One region of the Bradyrhizobium sp. CCBAU 11357 genome, then DNA from elsewhere that is predicted to be linked to it. Evidence: riboswitches for the same ligand, from Rfam matches in the RefSeq annotation. Region 1 holds a riboswitch; each other region holds the start of a gene.
The links. A riboswitch is a leader RNA that binds a small molecule or an ion and turns the genes downstream of it on or off. The one in region 1 is predicted to bind cobalamin.

Region 2: linked by a shared signal. The riboswitch ahead of metE (5-methyltetrahydropteroyltriglutamate--homocysteine S-methyltransferase) and the one ahead of XI05_RS38200 (TonB-dependent receptor) in region 1 are both predicted to bind cobalamin.
Region 3: linked by a shared signal. The riboswitch ahead of XI05_RS01060 (ribonucleoside-diphosphate reductase subunit alpha) and the one ahead of XI05_RS38200 (TonB-dependent receptor) in region 1 are both predicted to bind cobalamin.

The regions. Positions count from the first base shown of each region.
Region 1 covers NZ_LBJW01000113.1:518,077-522,667, reverse strand. Annotated here, with positions in the region: gene XI05_RS38205 (PepSY domain-containing protein) at 1-80, opposite strand, end outside; gene XI05_RS38200 (TonB-dependent receptor) at 93-2,450, opposite strand; cobalamin riboswitch at 2,567-2,769, opposite strand; gene XI05_RS38195 (histidine phosphatase family protein) at 2,842-3,414, shown strand; gene cobT (nicotinate-nucleotide--dimethylbenzimidazole phosphoribosyltransferase) at 3,407-4,459, opposite strand; gene cobF (precorrin-6A synthase (deacetylating)) at 4,470-4,591, opposite strand, start outside.
Region 2 covers NZ_LBJW01000080.1:13,394-17,984, forward strand. Annotated here, with positions in the region: gene XI05_RS10485 (nodulate formation efficiency C protein) at 1-325, opposite strand, end outside; cobalamin riboswitch at 1,347-1,549, shown strand; gene metE (5-methyltetrahydropteroyltriglutamate--homocysteine S-methyltransferase) at 1,651-3,996, shown strand; gene XI05_RS10495 (hypothetical protein) at 4,504-4,591, opposite strand, start outside.
Region 3 covers NZ_LBJW01000007.1:1,809-6,399, reverse strand. Annotated here, with positions in the region: gene XI05_RS01060 (ribonucleoside-diphosphate reductase subunit alpha) at 1-1,718, opposite strand, end outside; cobalamin riboswitch at 2,022-2,235, opposite strand; partial or broken gene XI05_RS01055 (IS6 family transposase) at 2,300-2,496, opposite strand; gene XI05_RS01050 (hypothetical protein) at 3,290-3,424, shown strand; gene XI05_RS01045 (hypothetical protein) at 3,744-4,016, shown strand.

The DNA.
Region 1 (4,591 bases):
CCGCTCGCGAACCACATCGCGAACAGCAGGCAGAACGCGATCCCGAGCCAGCGATGCGAGAGGACGATCGCGCCCATCATGCGCTCAAGGCCTCACCATTTGAACGCGGCCGAGACCTCGTAGGTGCGCGGCGCGCCCAGGAGGATCTGGTCGGGATAGAACGGATCGCCCCAGATCGCATAGCGCTTGTCGGTGATGTTGCGGACGCGGAACGTCAGGCGGGCCTGGTCGACCGCGTTGAACACGGCCTTCGGGATATCGACGAAGGCGTAGACGTCGGCCACGGTGTAGGCCTTCATCGTCACGACGTTCGCATCGGTGTTGTAGCGGTCGCCGACATGACGGCCGGTGATGCCGAGCTCCACAGGCCAGGGCGTGAAGAACCGGTAAGATGCACCGGCATTGGCCACGATACGCGGCACGTTCGGCGGCGTGTTGCCGGAGAACGAGCCACCGACGAAATTGTAGTCGGCATAGCGCGCATCGACATAGGCGATGTTGCCCCAGAGCCGCAGCGGCTCGATCGGGCGCACGGAGGCGGCAAGCTCGACGCCCTTGGACTCCTGCCGCCCGGCAATGTTGAGAGCCTGCCCGCCGGCCGCCGCATAGACGTTCTTGCGCAGGATGTCATAGGCCGAGAACGACCACTCCGCCCTATTGTCCCAGAACAGATGCTTGACGCCGGTCTCGTAGGTGCGCGACGTCGTCAGGTCCAGCGGCTGGGTCGGCAACAGCAGGAAGATGTTGTTGGCTGCGACGTCGGCGCCGGTGGCGTACTGGCTGAAGAAGGTCAGGCCGGGCACGGCCTCCCAGGTGTAGCCGATGCGTCCCGTCACCGGCGCCCAGTCTTTCGTGTACGGAAAGCCTGCCTTCTCCAGCCCGGCCTTGTCGGTCGAGTTCCGGTCGAGTCCGATGTGCTCGACACGCAGGCCCCCGATCAGCGCGAAGCTGCGCGTCAGCTTCAGCCGGTCCTCGAACGACAACGCCTCGTTGTCGATGCGCGCGGTCTGCTGCTGTGTCGTGAGCAGGCCGTAGAAGCCGCGGTTGGGATCGACCAGCGAAACGGAATCCCCGGGAAAGTTTGCCGCGCCGGGCCTGACGAAATCGAGATAGCTCGACGACAGCGTCGTGACCAGCCGGTTGTCGAAGCCCGCAATATTTGTGTCCCAGATCAGGTCGGTGATGTTGCCGACCAGCCGCTGGCTATGGGCGACATAGAAGCGCTCGCGATCGACCAGGTTCGTGGTGGAGTTGAATGCCTCGATCTCGTTGTTGAACCAGGTCCGTTCGGCGCCATAGCCATAGGCCTGACTTTTCACCGTGAGGTCAGGCGCGAGCTTCAGCTCGAAGCCGCCGCGCAGCCACACTTCCTGCGCCAGGTTGCGGTTATCGAGAACGTTGTAATTGGTGTTGAAGGTGCGGTCGTCGATGGTGACGGCACCGAGATTGGTACCGTTGTAGTTCGAGACGTAATTGCCGGAGACGATCCCCGTCGTCGCATGCGAACCGCTGAAGGCGACCGGCACCAGCGGCGCGCCCCAATAGGCCTTCGAGCGGTCTTCGCGATACTCGACCGCACCCCAGATCTTGAGGCTGTCGGAGACCCGGTAATTGAGCTGGCCGGACGTGCCGAACGTCTTGACGTTGGTGTCGTCGGCAAAGCCGTTCAGCGTGGAACGGCTGATGTCGAAGCGATAGTCCATCCCTTGCACATTGGTGCTGCCGCCGGAGCCGTAATGGGCCCGGAACGAATTCAGCGAATCCCAGGAGAAATTTGCCTCGTTGCGGATCGCTCCGGTGTGCGGCTGCTTGGTGACGAAGTTGATGGCGCCTCCCGCGGCACCCTCGCCCGAGATCAGCGAGGCAGGTCCTTTGAGGAATTCCACGGCCTCCAGATTGGCGGTGTCGACGATCCGCGAGGTCATGTTCTGCGGACCGATCTTGATGCCGTTGTAGAGCGTGTTGATCTGGCTGTTGGTGAAGCCGCGCATCGAGAAGGCGGAAGGTTCGGCCGGGTTGTCGCCGGAGGTGACGCCGACGGCGCCCTGCGCCACCTCGGACACGGTGCGATAGCCCTGCTCGCGCATGGTTTCGGCCGAGATCACCTCGACGGTCGCGGGCGTCTGCCGCACCGTCAGGCCGAGCCTCGAGGCGCTTTCGGCAACGGCATTGGTGTTGAGCGGCGTTTGCGCCGTCGAATCCGGCATGACGGGTTTTGGCGCTGCCGATACGGCCGCCGGCCTGCGCGCTGCCGCGCGGCGCGCGCTCGCCGCCTCTCCTGCTGCCGGTCTGGCCGGCTTGCGCGCCTGGGCGGGCGACACCTCGACGGGTGGCAGCGGCTCTCGGACCTGCTGCGCCAGAGCGGCAGGCGGATCGAGAACGGCGAAGGACGTGAACGCGGCGGAAACCAGCAGGACGCGGCGCGGTCGTGCGATACGGATGGAAGACACGGTACTAAACCTCGGTATGACGTCAGTGGCACGTCACAGCGAACGAGGTCTCACCTTTTGGCCTTGCAGCCGTCCGATGAAGCCGAATGTCTGTACTCCCCGACCGACATCTTCGCGTGTGACCACGGCTGACGGCAGGTCTCCTGGCTCGCGGGTCGTGACCTCTTCGTCGCCTTCCCGGGACCGAGGACCCAGTGGCTCGTGACGAAGGATTCACCGCTCACAGTTGCGGGGGCAGCCGCGGCATTGGGGACAATTTTCCCCGCACCGCATTCCCTTTTCATTCCCTCTCGGGAAAACCGTCGCGAGCATCTAGGATTACCACCAAGACAGAGTCAATGTGCCAGTTGCGGCGTCGTGGCAACAGCGACAAGCTTCCTTGGAGATGAGCATGGAAGGCGAGACCTTCCTCTGGTTGATACGGCACGCGGTTGTCGCGGGCGTAGCCGGGACGATCCATGCAGCCGATGCGCCGGCCGATCTCGGCGATCGCGCGGCATTGGCGGCTCTCAAGCAGCGCTTGCCCGCGGATGTCGCAAGCTATGCCAGCCCATCGCGGCGCACGGTCGAGACGGCGCGCGCGCTGGGGCTGGAACCGGAGCTGGTCAGCGAATTCCAGGAGCAGGATTTCGGCGATTGGACCGGCCATCGGCATGACGAGCTCGCCGCAACCGGCGGCGAGATCTACGCGCAGTTCTGGCGCGATCCGGCGCGCGGACGACCGCCGAATGGCGAAAGCTTTGCGGATCAGGTCGCCCGCGTCCGGCTCGGCCTGTCGCGGATCGGCCCAGGCTCCGCAGCGCTGGTGGTGCATTCCGGCACCATCCGCGCCGCGCTCTGCATCGCGCTCGATCTCGCACCGGAAGCGGCGTTGCGCTTCGTGATCGATCCGTTGTCGCTGACCCGGATCGACCGGCTCGCCAGCGGCTGGCGCGTCGTCTCCGTCAATCAGCGGATCAGCTAGGCCTGTCAGGCACATTGGCCTGCGCAAAGGTCGCCATGCCGTTGTGAAGTGCGCAGGCCGAGCGCACCAGCGGCAGCGCAATGGCGGCGCCCGATCCCTCGCCGAGCCTGAGATCGAGGCTGATCAGCGGCTGCACGTTCAGCGCGCGCAACACCAGCCGATGTCCTTGCTCCGCCGATTGATGCGAGGGCAACAGGAACGGCAGGCAGGAGGGATTGAGGCGCGCCGCCGCCAGCGCCGCCACCGAGACGATGAAGCCGTCGATCAACACGGGAATGCGGCGTTGCGCGGCCGCGATGATCGCGCCCGAGATCGCCGCGATTTCGAGGCCGCCGACCGCGCACAGGATTGTCTCGACCGAGGCTGCGGCGACGCGATGGCGCGCGATCGCCGCATCGATCACCCGCGCCTTGTGCGCGCGGCCGGCCGCATCGATGCCGGTGCCGCTGCCCGCGATCTCCCCGGCGCTCACACCGAGCAGGCTCGCAGCAATCGCCGCCGATGTCGTGGTGTTGCCGATCCCCATCTCGCCGAAGATCAACAGATCAGGCCGGCTGGCCTCGGCGCGAACCACCGCGCGCTGGCCGGCCGCGAAGGCGAAGGCCAATTCCGCCGGGGTGAGCGCGGCCTCGGCACTGAAATCGCGCGTACCGCTGCGCGGCTTGTCGGTGACTACTCCGGACATCTGCTCCTGGGACAGCGTACCGGCATCGACGACCTCGAGGCTCGAACCCAGCTCGCGCGCCAGCACGGAGATCGCGGCGCCACCGGAGGCAAAATTCGCCATCATCGCGATGGTGACGGCTTGCGGATAGGCCGACACGCCCTGCGCGACGATGCCATGGTCCCCCGCGAAGATGATGATCGGGACCCGCGCGGCGCGCGGCTGCTCGGTGGCCTGAAGGCCCGCAAGCTCGATCGCGAGCTGCTCCAGCCGGCCGAGCGCGCCCGTCGGCTTCGTCAGTTGCGCCTGCCGCGCAACGGCCGCCTCGCGATGGACCGCGGAGATTTCGGGGCAGTTCTGGGTGACCCATTCGGGAAGCATGCTGCCTCGCTCAACGCCTGCGTTTGAGAATGTAGCTGTCCATGATCCAGCCGTGCCGCTCGCGTGCGTCCTGCCGCGCGGCGGCAATGCGTGCGCCCATTTCGGCCAGGGTGCCGGACATGAGGATCTGAT
Region 2 (4,591 bases), on a different contig from region 1:
TGGCGATCAACGAGAGCGCTAGGGCACGCCAGCCCAATTCCATCGGCTTCGCATAGGTTGACGCAAGCTCAATCGTACCGTCGAGCGCGACTTTCCAGGTGATAGCGTACTGTTCGTCTGATTTGTTGTCTCGGTGTCTGGTCCACGAAACGAAAACATAGTCGTTTTCGCCAAGTTCAACGACCCCCCACATCTGAGGGACGAACTGTGCCACCTTCGAGACATTGGAGATGATTTGTTCTATCGTCTCACCATCTTGCGCTCGCCACGTTGACTTGAGTCCTTCGACAAGTGGGTTGTCGCTGGCGCGAATAGTGTTGCTCATGGCAGCCGGCCAGGCTAGGCAGATTAGAAGTCCGCCCAGGGCAAGCCATAGCGCGGGTCTTCCCGACATTCTCTTCATAACCCTCGGCCTATCACGTTTCATCCGTACATCTTTCAAAGCGGGCAACCTTGAACCTGCTATGAGCGAGCGCGAGAAGTTTACGGAGACGCGACGGGGCACCCGCGGCTGTCCCGCGGGCAGGCGCTCCCCTCCATGTCACGCGCCGCTAACTTCCCTAGCCGGCGACAGCGTCAATTGGCTGAGCTGGACATCCTCAGCAGAAGAGACTGGGCATGTCGAGGGGCTTGCATTCTTCGTGCCAGGCAGCAGGCGGAGATTTGCACGGGTTTTATGTCCCTCTTGTCGACTTTCCGACCTGCGCACCTTTCGATGTTTCCATTCAGTGTATCGGCCGCAGTTTGTGCATCCTTGTCCCGCACAAGATTGTGCATCCTTGTCCCGCACAAGATAGTGTGCGGAAGAGGTGAACGCCTCAATGCCAAGTGCCTGATGAGAATCTGGAGTGCGTTTGCCGTCATTGAACGGTGTGGTTCGCTATAGTTGCCGTCGGCGTTCGGCCTACATGATGACTGGCGATACGAAGCCGACTTAATCGACGAACTTTGACGCCTGGCTGGCACGAAAATCAACCTGCTCGCCGCGCATGTTGCCAGATTGCACCGGCTGCCTTGACGTGTTCAATGGGAATCCTTTAGTCGAGAAAATAGCTGGCCAGTGGATGTGCTGGGCGAACCGCTGGAAATCGGAAGCCGCATCGAATGCATTCTGCTCGAAACGGCGGTAATCGCCGCCCCGCGGGCTGGTTTTGTCCCTTTCATTGATGGGGCGGGCGGCGTCGCCTCAAGGCAGCTCCGCGTCGCACTCCGACATCTGACAAGGACATCTCTGATTGCGACAGTTCTGTTTAGAGAATCATAGAGATGCACGGTCATTCGCCTAGTAGATGTCGCAGATTAGCGTGGCACATAATCTGAGAGGTTGACCGAAGAATTCTCCTGCCGATAATCCAAGTCGTCGAGGTTCTCCGAATCCCACTTGATCCGGAGCTAAGAGGGAAGCCGGTCCAAATGCCGGCGCTGCCCCCGCAACTGTGAGCGGCGAGCTACTGTCCAACGATGTCACTGAAGCCCGCACGGCTTCCGGAAGGCCGGACAGCAGCGATGACCAGCGAGCCAGGAGACCTGCCCCGACGATAGATTGGTCCACGGGCGGGGTGTCTCGGTGGTGCGCCAAGCAGCCGTCGCCCGCGCGACTTCCTCTGCCTGCGTCCGCCTTGGCCTCTGTCCCCAACAGGGGTTAACACTATGTCTCTTCTCTCTCTTCCGGTTGCTACGCTCGGTACGCCACGCATCGGTCCAAGGCGTGAGCTCAAATTCGCTCTTGAAAGCTACTGGGCCGGAAAGATCAGCGAACAGCAATTGCTCGAGGACGCATCCGGCCTGCGCGCAGCGAACTGGGCTCGTCAGAAGTCTCTCGGCGTCACGGTCATTCCGTCGAATGACTTCTCGCTGTATGATCAGGTGCTCGATACAAGTGTCATGGTTGGCGCTATCCCGGAGATCTACGCCTCGAAAGGAGAATCCGTTTCCCTCAAGACGTACTTCGCCATGGCTCGCGGATCACAATGCGACGATCAGGATGCGAATTGCGGTCTGGGCCCGCGGGGGTCTGGCGCACCCGCGCAGGAAATGACTAAGTGGTTTGATACCAACTACCACTACATGGTTCCCGAGTTCTACAAGGGACAGGCGTTCAGACTTTGCTCTCGCAAGCCCATTGAAGAGTATGTGGAAGCAAAGGCTCTAGGCTTTCAAACCCGCCCTGTCCTGATCGGGCCCGTCACATTCCTAAAGCTCGGTAAGAGTGCCGATAGCGCGTTCCAGCCCCTCTCGCTACTGGATGATTTGATACCGGTCTATATCGAGGTTCTGCATGAATTGGCCGAACGAGGGGCAAGTTGGGTTCAGTTTGACGAGCCCTGCCTGGTCCTTGATCTGGACGAAGCGGTGCGAAAATCATTGCTACATGCCTATAACCGGTTCGCAAAAGAGGGACCGGCTATCAAGATCATGGTTGCCAGCTATTTCGGCGAGCCAGGCGACAATCTGGATACCGCATTGAGCCTCCCGGTTTCCGGTCTGCACTTTGATCTGGTTCGAGCGCCAGAGTTGTTGGATAAAATCGTCGCTGTCGGCCGAAGTGATCTCGTCATGTCGCTCGGTGTCATCGACGGCCGGAATGTATGGCGGTCGGACTTGTGGTCGCTCCGTCAGCGGCTGGAGCCCGCGATTGCGAAGCTCGGCAAGCACCGTGTACAGCTCGCTCCATCCTGCTCGCTGCTTCACGTGCCGGTCGATGTTGAACTCGAGACCGGGCTCTCGTCCGACGTCAGGAGCTGGCTTGCTTTCTCTGTTCAGAAGATGCGTGAGCTTGCGATCCTGGCGCGAGCACTCGCTGGCGACCAGAATGTTGGGCTACCTCTCGCCGATTCGGAATGCGCTGCGACTGCCCGCCGGACTTCGCCGAAGATCCATGATGCCAATCTCGCTACCCGGATGAGGGCAATCGACCAGACGATGCGCCAGCGCGCAAGCCCATTCGCCCGTCGTTCCGAGATCCAAAGGGCACGCTTTGGACTACCAGCTTTTCCCACCACGACAATCGGATCGTTTCCGCAGACCGCAGACGTTCGAAATGCTCGTGCGGCGCATGCGCTAGGCGCGATGAGCGACGAACAATACGAGAGGTTCATCAAGGAGGAGATAGCCCGCGCCGTACATTGGCAGGAGGACATCGGTCTTGACGTCCTCGTGCACGGCGAATTTGAGCGCAATGACATGGTGCAGTACTTTGGCGAGCAACTCGGCGGCTTCCTATTTATCAGGAAGGGATGGGTACAGTCTTATGGTTCGCGCTGCGTCAGGCCCCCGATCCTGTTTGGCGATGTAGTGCGGTCGAAGCCGATCACCGTGGACTGGTGGCGCTATGCGCAATCACTAACTAGCAAGCCAATGAAGGCGATGTTGACCGGACCGGTGACCATCCTGAACTGGTCGTTTGTTCGCGATGATATTCCTAGAAGCGAGGTCTGCCGTCAGCTTGCGCTCGCGATCCGCGACGAAGTCCGCGATCTCGAGAATGCCGGTGCGGCCATGATCCAGATCGACGAAGCGGCACTCCGGGAAGGATTGCCATTGCGCCGATCGGAGTGGAAGGCATATCTCGATTGGGCGGGAGATTGCTTCCGCATTTGCTCATCGGGCGTTGCCGATCAAACGCAAATCCATACACATATGTGCTACTCAGAATTTAACGACATCATCGGTGCAATCGCTGCAATGGATGCGGATGTCATTTCGATCGAAACGTCTCGATCGAAAATGGAGCTACTTGACGTATTCAGCAAGTACGAATATCCAAATCAAATCGGACCGGGCGTGTACGACATCCACTCTCCACGCGTTCCCGAGGTGGGCGAAATGAAGGAGCTGATGGTGCTAGCTCGGACGCGTTTGCAGGAATCGCAGCTCTGGGTCAATCCGGACTGCGGCCTAAAAACGCGCAATTGGGCGGAGGTTCGGCCTGCGCTAACCAACATGGTCGCTGCCGCCCGCGAACTGCGTGCAGCATCCGATCCGCAAAACAATTGATCCCGCGCTCGGGTCTGTTCTCGACCAAGCGAATTCGCTTGTGGTCATTTGCGCTCTCCACAATCTCGATCAAGCCTTGGGGCCAACAAAAAATGCCTGGCCCCAGTTGGTGGTCCGAAGGAGGTGCACCCGGAGGAACGACGCTGACGCCTCGCGCTACTTGGCCGAGAGAGAATAGCCGACGGTTCATCAAGGCGAGAACATTCGCCAAAAATGTGGACTCATATCGACACGTTTGTCGTCGCAACGTGGTAAGCGATCGTTTGGTCTGAGATTCAAAATCTACACAGAGGTGTGTCGCTCGCGAGTACATTGGGAACGGTTGCGACAGTAATGCGAGGAGTGATGGCGGACGGTCACCGCACGGGCCGATCGCAATCGGTCCGCTCGGACATGTTCCCCGTCAGGCGCTCTCATTCAAGGAACTCGACATAGTTTCCGACGAGAGGACGCCGAAGCCAGTTCCTGCCTCAACTCACGCCAATCTATTGTGCAGGATGGCCGCCGCTATCCGAGCCATATACGCCAATGCGTCGGCTGCACGGCGACCTGCTCTCCGGTATTCGCGTTGATCCATCCGCCGAACACCCGGCGA
Region 3 (4,591 bases), on a different contig from region 1:
TAATTAGTACGCTGCGGCTGCGGCGCCGCCACCTTGTCGCTGTCGCCGATCTTGCCGGCGAACGCCGCGCGCGAGATAGACTTTGAGCGGCAGTAGTAGAGGCTTTTCAATCCGCGCTGCCATGCCGTCCAGTGCAGCATGTGAAGGTCCCATTTATCGACATCGGCTGGGAGATAAAGGTTGATCGACTGGCTTTGGCAGATGAACGGGGCGCGGTCGGCGGCAAGCTCGACGATCCAGCGCTGGTCGATCTCGAAAGCGGTGCGAAAGATCGCTTTCTCGTGCTCCGACAAGATGTCGAGACGGGCCACCGACCCTTCGTGTGCTATAATCGACTGCCACATCGCCGAAGTGTCGGCGCCCTTCGCCGCAAGCACTTTGGCGAGATGCGGATTACGCACCGAGATGGCGCCGGACAATGTCTTATGGGTGTAGATGTTGGCCGGGATTGGCTCGACGCAGGCGCTGGTGCCGCCGCAGATGATGCTGATCGAGGCGGTCGGCGCGATTGCGATCTTGTGGCTGAAGCGCGCCATCACGCCGCGTTCCAGGGCATCCGGGCACGGGCCACGCTCGCGCGCGAGCGTCACGGATGCCGCGTCGGCCTCGCGGCGGATTTTCCGGAACATGTTCAGATTGAACGACTTGGCCATGACACTTTCCATTGGAATGCCCTTGGCCTGCAGGAAAGAGTGGAAGCCCATGACGCCGAGGCCGACGGAGCGCTCACGCAGGGCAGCGTAGCGGGCACGCTTCATGCCGTCCGGCGCCACCGTGATGAAGTGCGTGAGCACGTTGTCTAGGAAGCGCATGACGTCCTCGATGAAGGTGGGCTCCTCATTCCACTGGTCCCAGGTCTCGAGGTTGAGCGACGACAGGCAGCACACCGCGGTGCGCTCCTCGCCGCGATGATCGATGCCGGTCGACAGGGTAATCTCGCTGCACAGGTTGGAGGTCGAGACCTTGAGGCCGAGCTCGCGCTGGTGCTTGGGGAGCGCACGGCTCACGGTGTCGATGAACAAGAGATAAGGCTCGCCGGTCTGCAGCCGATTCTCAAGGATGCGTTGCCTCAGCTGGCGGGCATCGATCTCGCGGACGACCTCGTTAGTCTTCGGGCTGCGCAGAGCGAATGCGGTGCCGGCGCCCACGGCACACATGAACGCGTCGGTGACGTTGATGCCGTGATGTAGGTTGAGGCTCTTGCGGCTGAAGTCACCAGACGCCTTGCGGATCTCGAGGAACTCCTCGATCTCGGGATGGTGGATATCGAGATAGACCGCCGCCGAGCCGCGCCGCAAGGAGCCCTGGCTGATCGCCAGCGTGAGGCCGTCCGTGACGTGGATGAACGGGATGATGCCCGAGGTGACGCCGCCCCTCGCCTTCTCGCCGATTGAGCGAACATTACCCCAGTAGGTGCCGATGCCGCCGCCATTGGAAGCAAGCCAGACGTTCTCGTTCCAGGTGCCGACGATGCCTTCGAGCGAGTCCGACACTGAGTTAAGGAAGCAGGAGATCGGCAGGCCGCGCGTGGTCCCGCCGTTGGAGAGCACCGGTGTGGCCGGCATGAACCACAGCCGAGACATCGCATCATAGAGACGTTGGGCATGCGCTACATCGTCCGCGAAAGCGCAAGACACCCGCACGAACATGTCCTGGTAAGTTTCGCCGGCGAGCAGATAACGGTTGGTCAGCGTCAGCTTGCCGAATGATGTCAACAAGTCGTCGCGAGACGGATCGAGCGTGAGGTCGGCCGGCTTTGGCGATGGCGCGAGGGGCCACGGCAGCGGAGCCGGCGATGGCGAAAGGGGCACCAGACACGGCTCAGGCGCGGCAGGCTTCGCCTGCGCTAGGCGCGGCCGCACACTCGGTGACGCGACGAGATGACCATGCTGATCGAAATCGTAAGACGGCGACATCGGCAACCCCGCGATGTTTGAGGCTGGGGGCCGTGCGGACGACTTGCGAGGAGATCGGACAAATATCACCAGCTGCAAGCGACCCACCGGGGCACCCCGCCCGAGGACTTTCGTTCAGTCGCGGCAGGTCTCCTGGCTCGCGGGTCGCTGGGGCTGTCGGCCTTCCCAGCGCTGTCGCGCCAGTGACCATGATGACAACCGCTCGCCGCTTACAGTTGCGGGGGCAGCCTCGGAATAGCCGTTGCCGGCGCACCGGGTTCCCTCTTAGCTTCCATCCTACGAGATGCGGGAATGGAAGACCGTGACGGGCTACATATAGGCGCCACTCGCGGAGATTCGTCAAGGCGGCGCCGTCAAGTTAACGAATTGGAGCAGCCCCGAGGTCAAGGTTCGGCGAGCGTTGTCGTGGAGATCTCGCGCCAAGTCGCAAAGGCTCGCTCGCGCGAAACACGACGGAAGTCGGCAGTGACGGCTCCGAGAGAGAGGATGTGGAAAAGGTTCGTGACCTGATCATGAACTGACAGAAAAATTGAGCCTGACGGGACGATTTGAAACGCTTCATGATCCGATCGCGTCGCCTGTTACCCTTGCGGCGTTCGTGGTCTGGACTATCCCTTCACCCGGCGATGTCCGCTGTAGGTGCTTCCCGTCGAGTCTCCACCCCTCCCCTGGCAGGGGCTTGGCTCGGGGAATCACTTTCCAACTGAAAGTGCCTTATGTGATGGGCTACGCGACCGTGGGGCTCGCAGGCGGCGTGGTCGCGCGCTTTGTTACGATTCCAAAAGCTGCTTGGCTTGCCTCCATGAACATCGGAAGGACGAGAAACATATATCCAAACCGCGTCTCGATAATACCGGAATGGTCACGCCGTTAGGGTGCAATGCGCCTACATTCACCGGAGGAGGCTTTGATCTGCAAGAAGTCTCGCTTGAAGTCGTCCGCAGTGCGGTCGGATTGCTCTCAGAAGGGAAGTAGGACCCCGGCACCTGGCAAGTGTCTATCCTGACACTGCAAGGCCAAAACAGAGCACGTGTACTGCCACGCTGGGAGCGTTTGATTGCCCCCACATCGACGCTGTTGGGCCGGGGAATGAACGTCTTGCTTTCTTCGCACGTGATGCGGGCAATGTGCAAATTTGCTTGCGAATTTGTCCCCCCTTGAGAATGGCGGAGTTCTTCTCGGCTGGGCGCGTGGGGAAAGACCGGGTGGTAGTCGACCTTCGCGGTCCCGGCCCGCACGCCCTTCACGGGCGACACTGTTTCGTGCCTGATCACGCTTGGCAGGTCGCAGAGATACGGCGGGCTTTTCAGGATAGCACGGGTGACGTTGATTACCTCGGCGATCGGCACTCGCATCCCGGTGGCGCCGCGGCAATGAGCGATCTGGGCTCGGCTACGCTGCGGCGCATTGCCCGCCGCGTGAAGGAGCCGCTCATGCTGATCGTGGCAGGCAGCGAGATCAATCAAGACTGGTCGGCGCGTTGTTGGAAAGGGCGCATTGATGGGTGATTTCTGAGGCGCCGCTTGGAGGCACAACCACAGGAGCTAAAATTGTTCGATCCGCCACACGATTGGGCGACCGTCCGTCACGCTGTATGAGCCGACGCTTACTTGGCGTGTAAGTCGCTCGGATGAATTGGACCAGTTCGGAACATCAAGGGCGAGCCCAATGCCTACCAGCCGAAGGAGTTGATGCCCTGAAGCGCGGTCGCTAGGGCAGAGTGTATTTTCGAGGTATCAAGGCCGAACATGGGTGATGTGCGGATTCGTAATGGAAAAGCCGCGGCAACGCGGCTCGGATCAAGTCATGCTGCTACCGTGAGGGACCATGACGAATTGGACGATCGAACGCATGGTTTACCGCAAGGCGCGCCGACGTGAGGTGTTCGTCGGCCATCGCATCAGTTCGGACGGCGGTAAGTCGTGGATCGAAGAAGGCGAACTTCACGCCAGCTTTGAAGATTCGTTCTCGCAGGTGACGCGCGAAGTGGACATCGAAGAGTACCAATCGCGCGTTGCCGCTGCACGCAAGATGTCGTTGATCATGCCGCTTCTGGCCGCGCGGCGGACTAATTCTAGCGTTAGCCCATCGCGGCGATAGCCGATAGCTCCCCACTTCGACGTCCTGATGTAGCTGCCGACATAGTTGCGGCTGGGCCGCTCATCGCGGGCCAAGTATCCGGTCTAGCGGGGTTAACTCCTCGGCCGCACGGCCATCTCACAGGTCGTCCGACAAGTCTGGGCGAATCCTAGTGGCTCCGAAATCTCGTTGGCAGAGGATCCGGGAGCTTCGTCTATGCCAACGTATAGCTTTCGAAGGAGCGCCTCGCCTGCCATTCCTTTCTTGAGGCCGGCGCGATGACTGGGACAGACAAGGCGCCGGAGGCCCAAGCTTTTTCTGCGATTTTAGGTCGTGTTCTGGAATGCGAAATTAGGATGGCGAAACTCATTTGAACAGATTCGAGTGTGACGAAGTGTGGGCTAAGAGGTTGGATTGACATTGACTCTCGGCTCTCCTCGCTGGACCAAACGAGAAGACGAACTGCTGCGCAAGCTTGTTGATGCCGGCACGCCTGTGAAATCCATTTGCGAAACGCTCAATAGATCCGAGCTAGAGCTTCGCAGGCGCGGCTACTACATTGGCCTACCAAGGAAATGGTTCAAGCGAACAGCCAA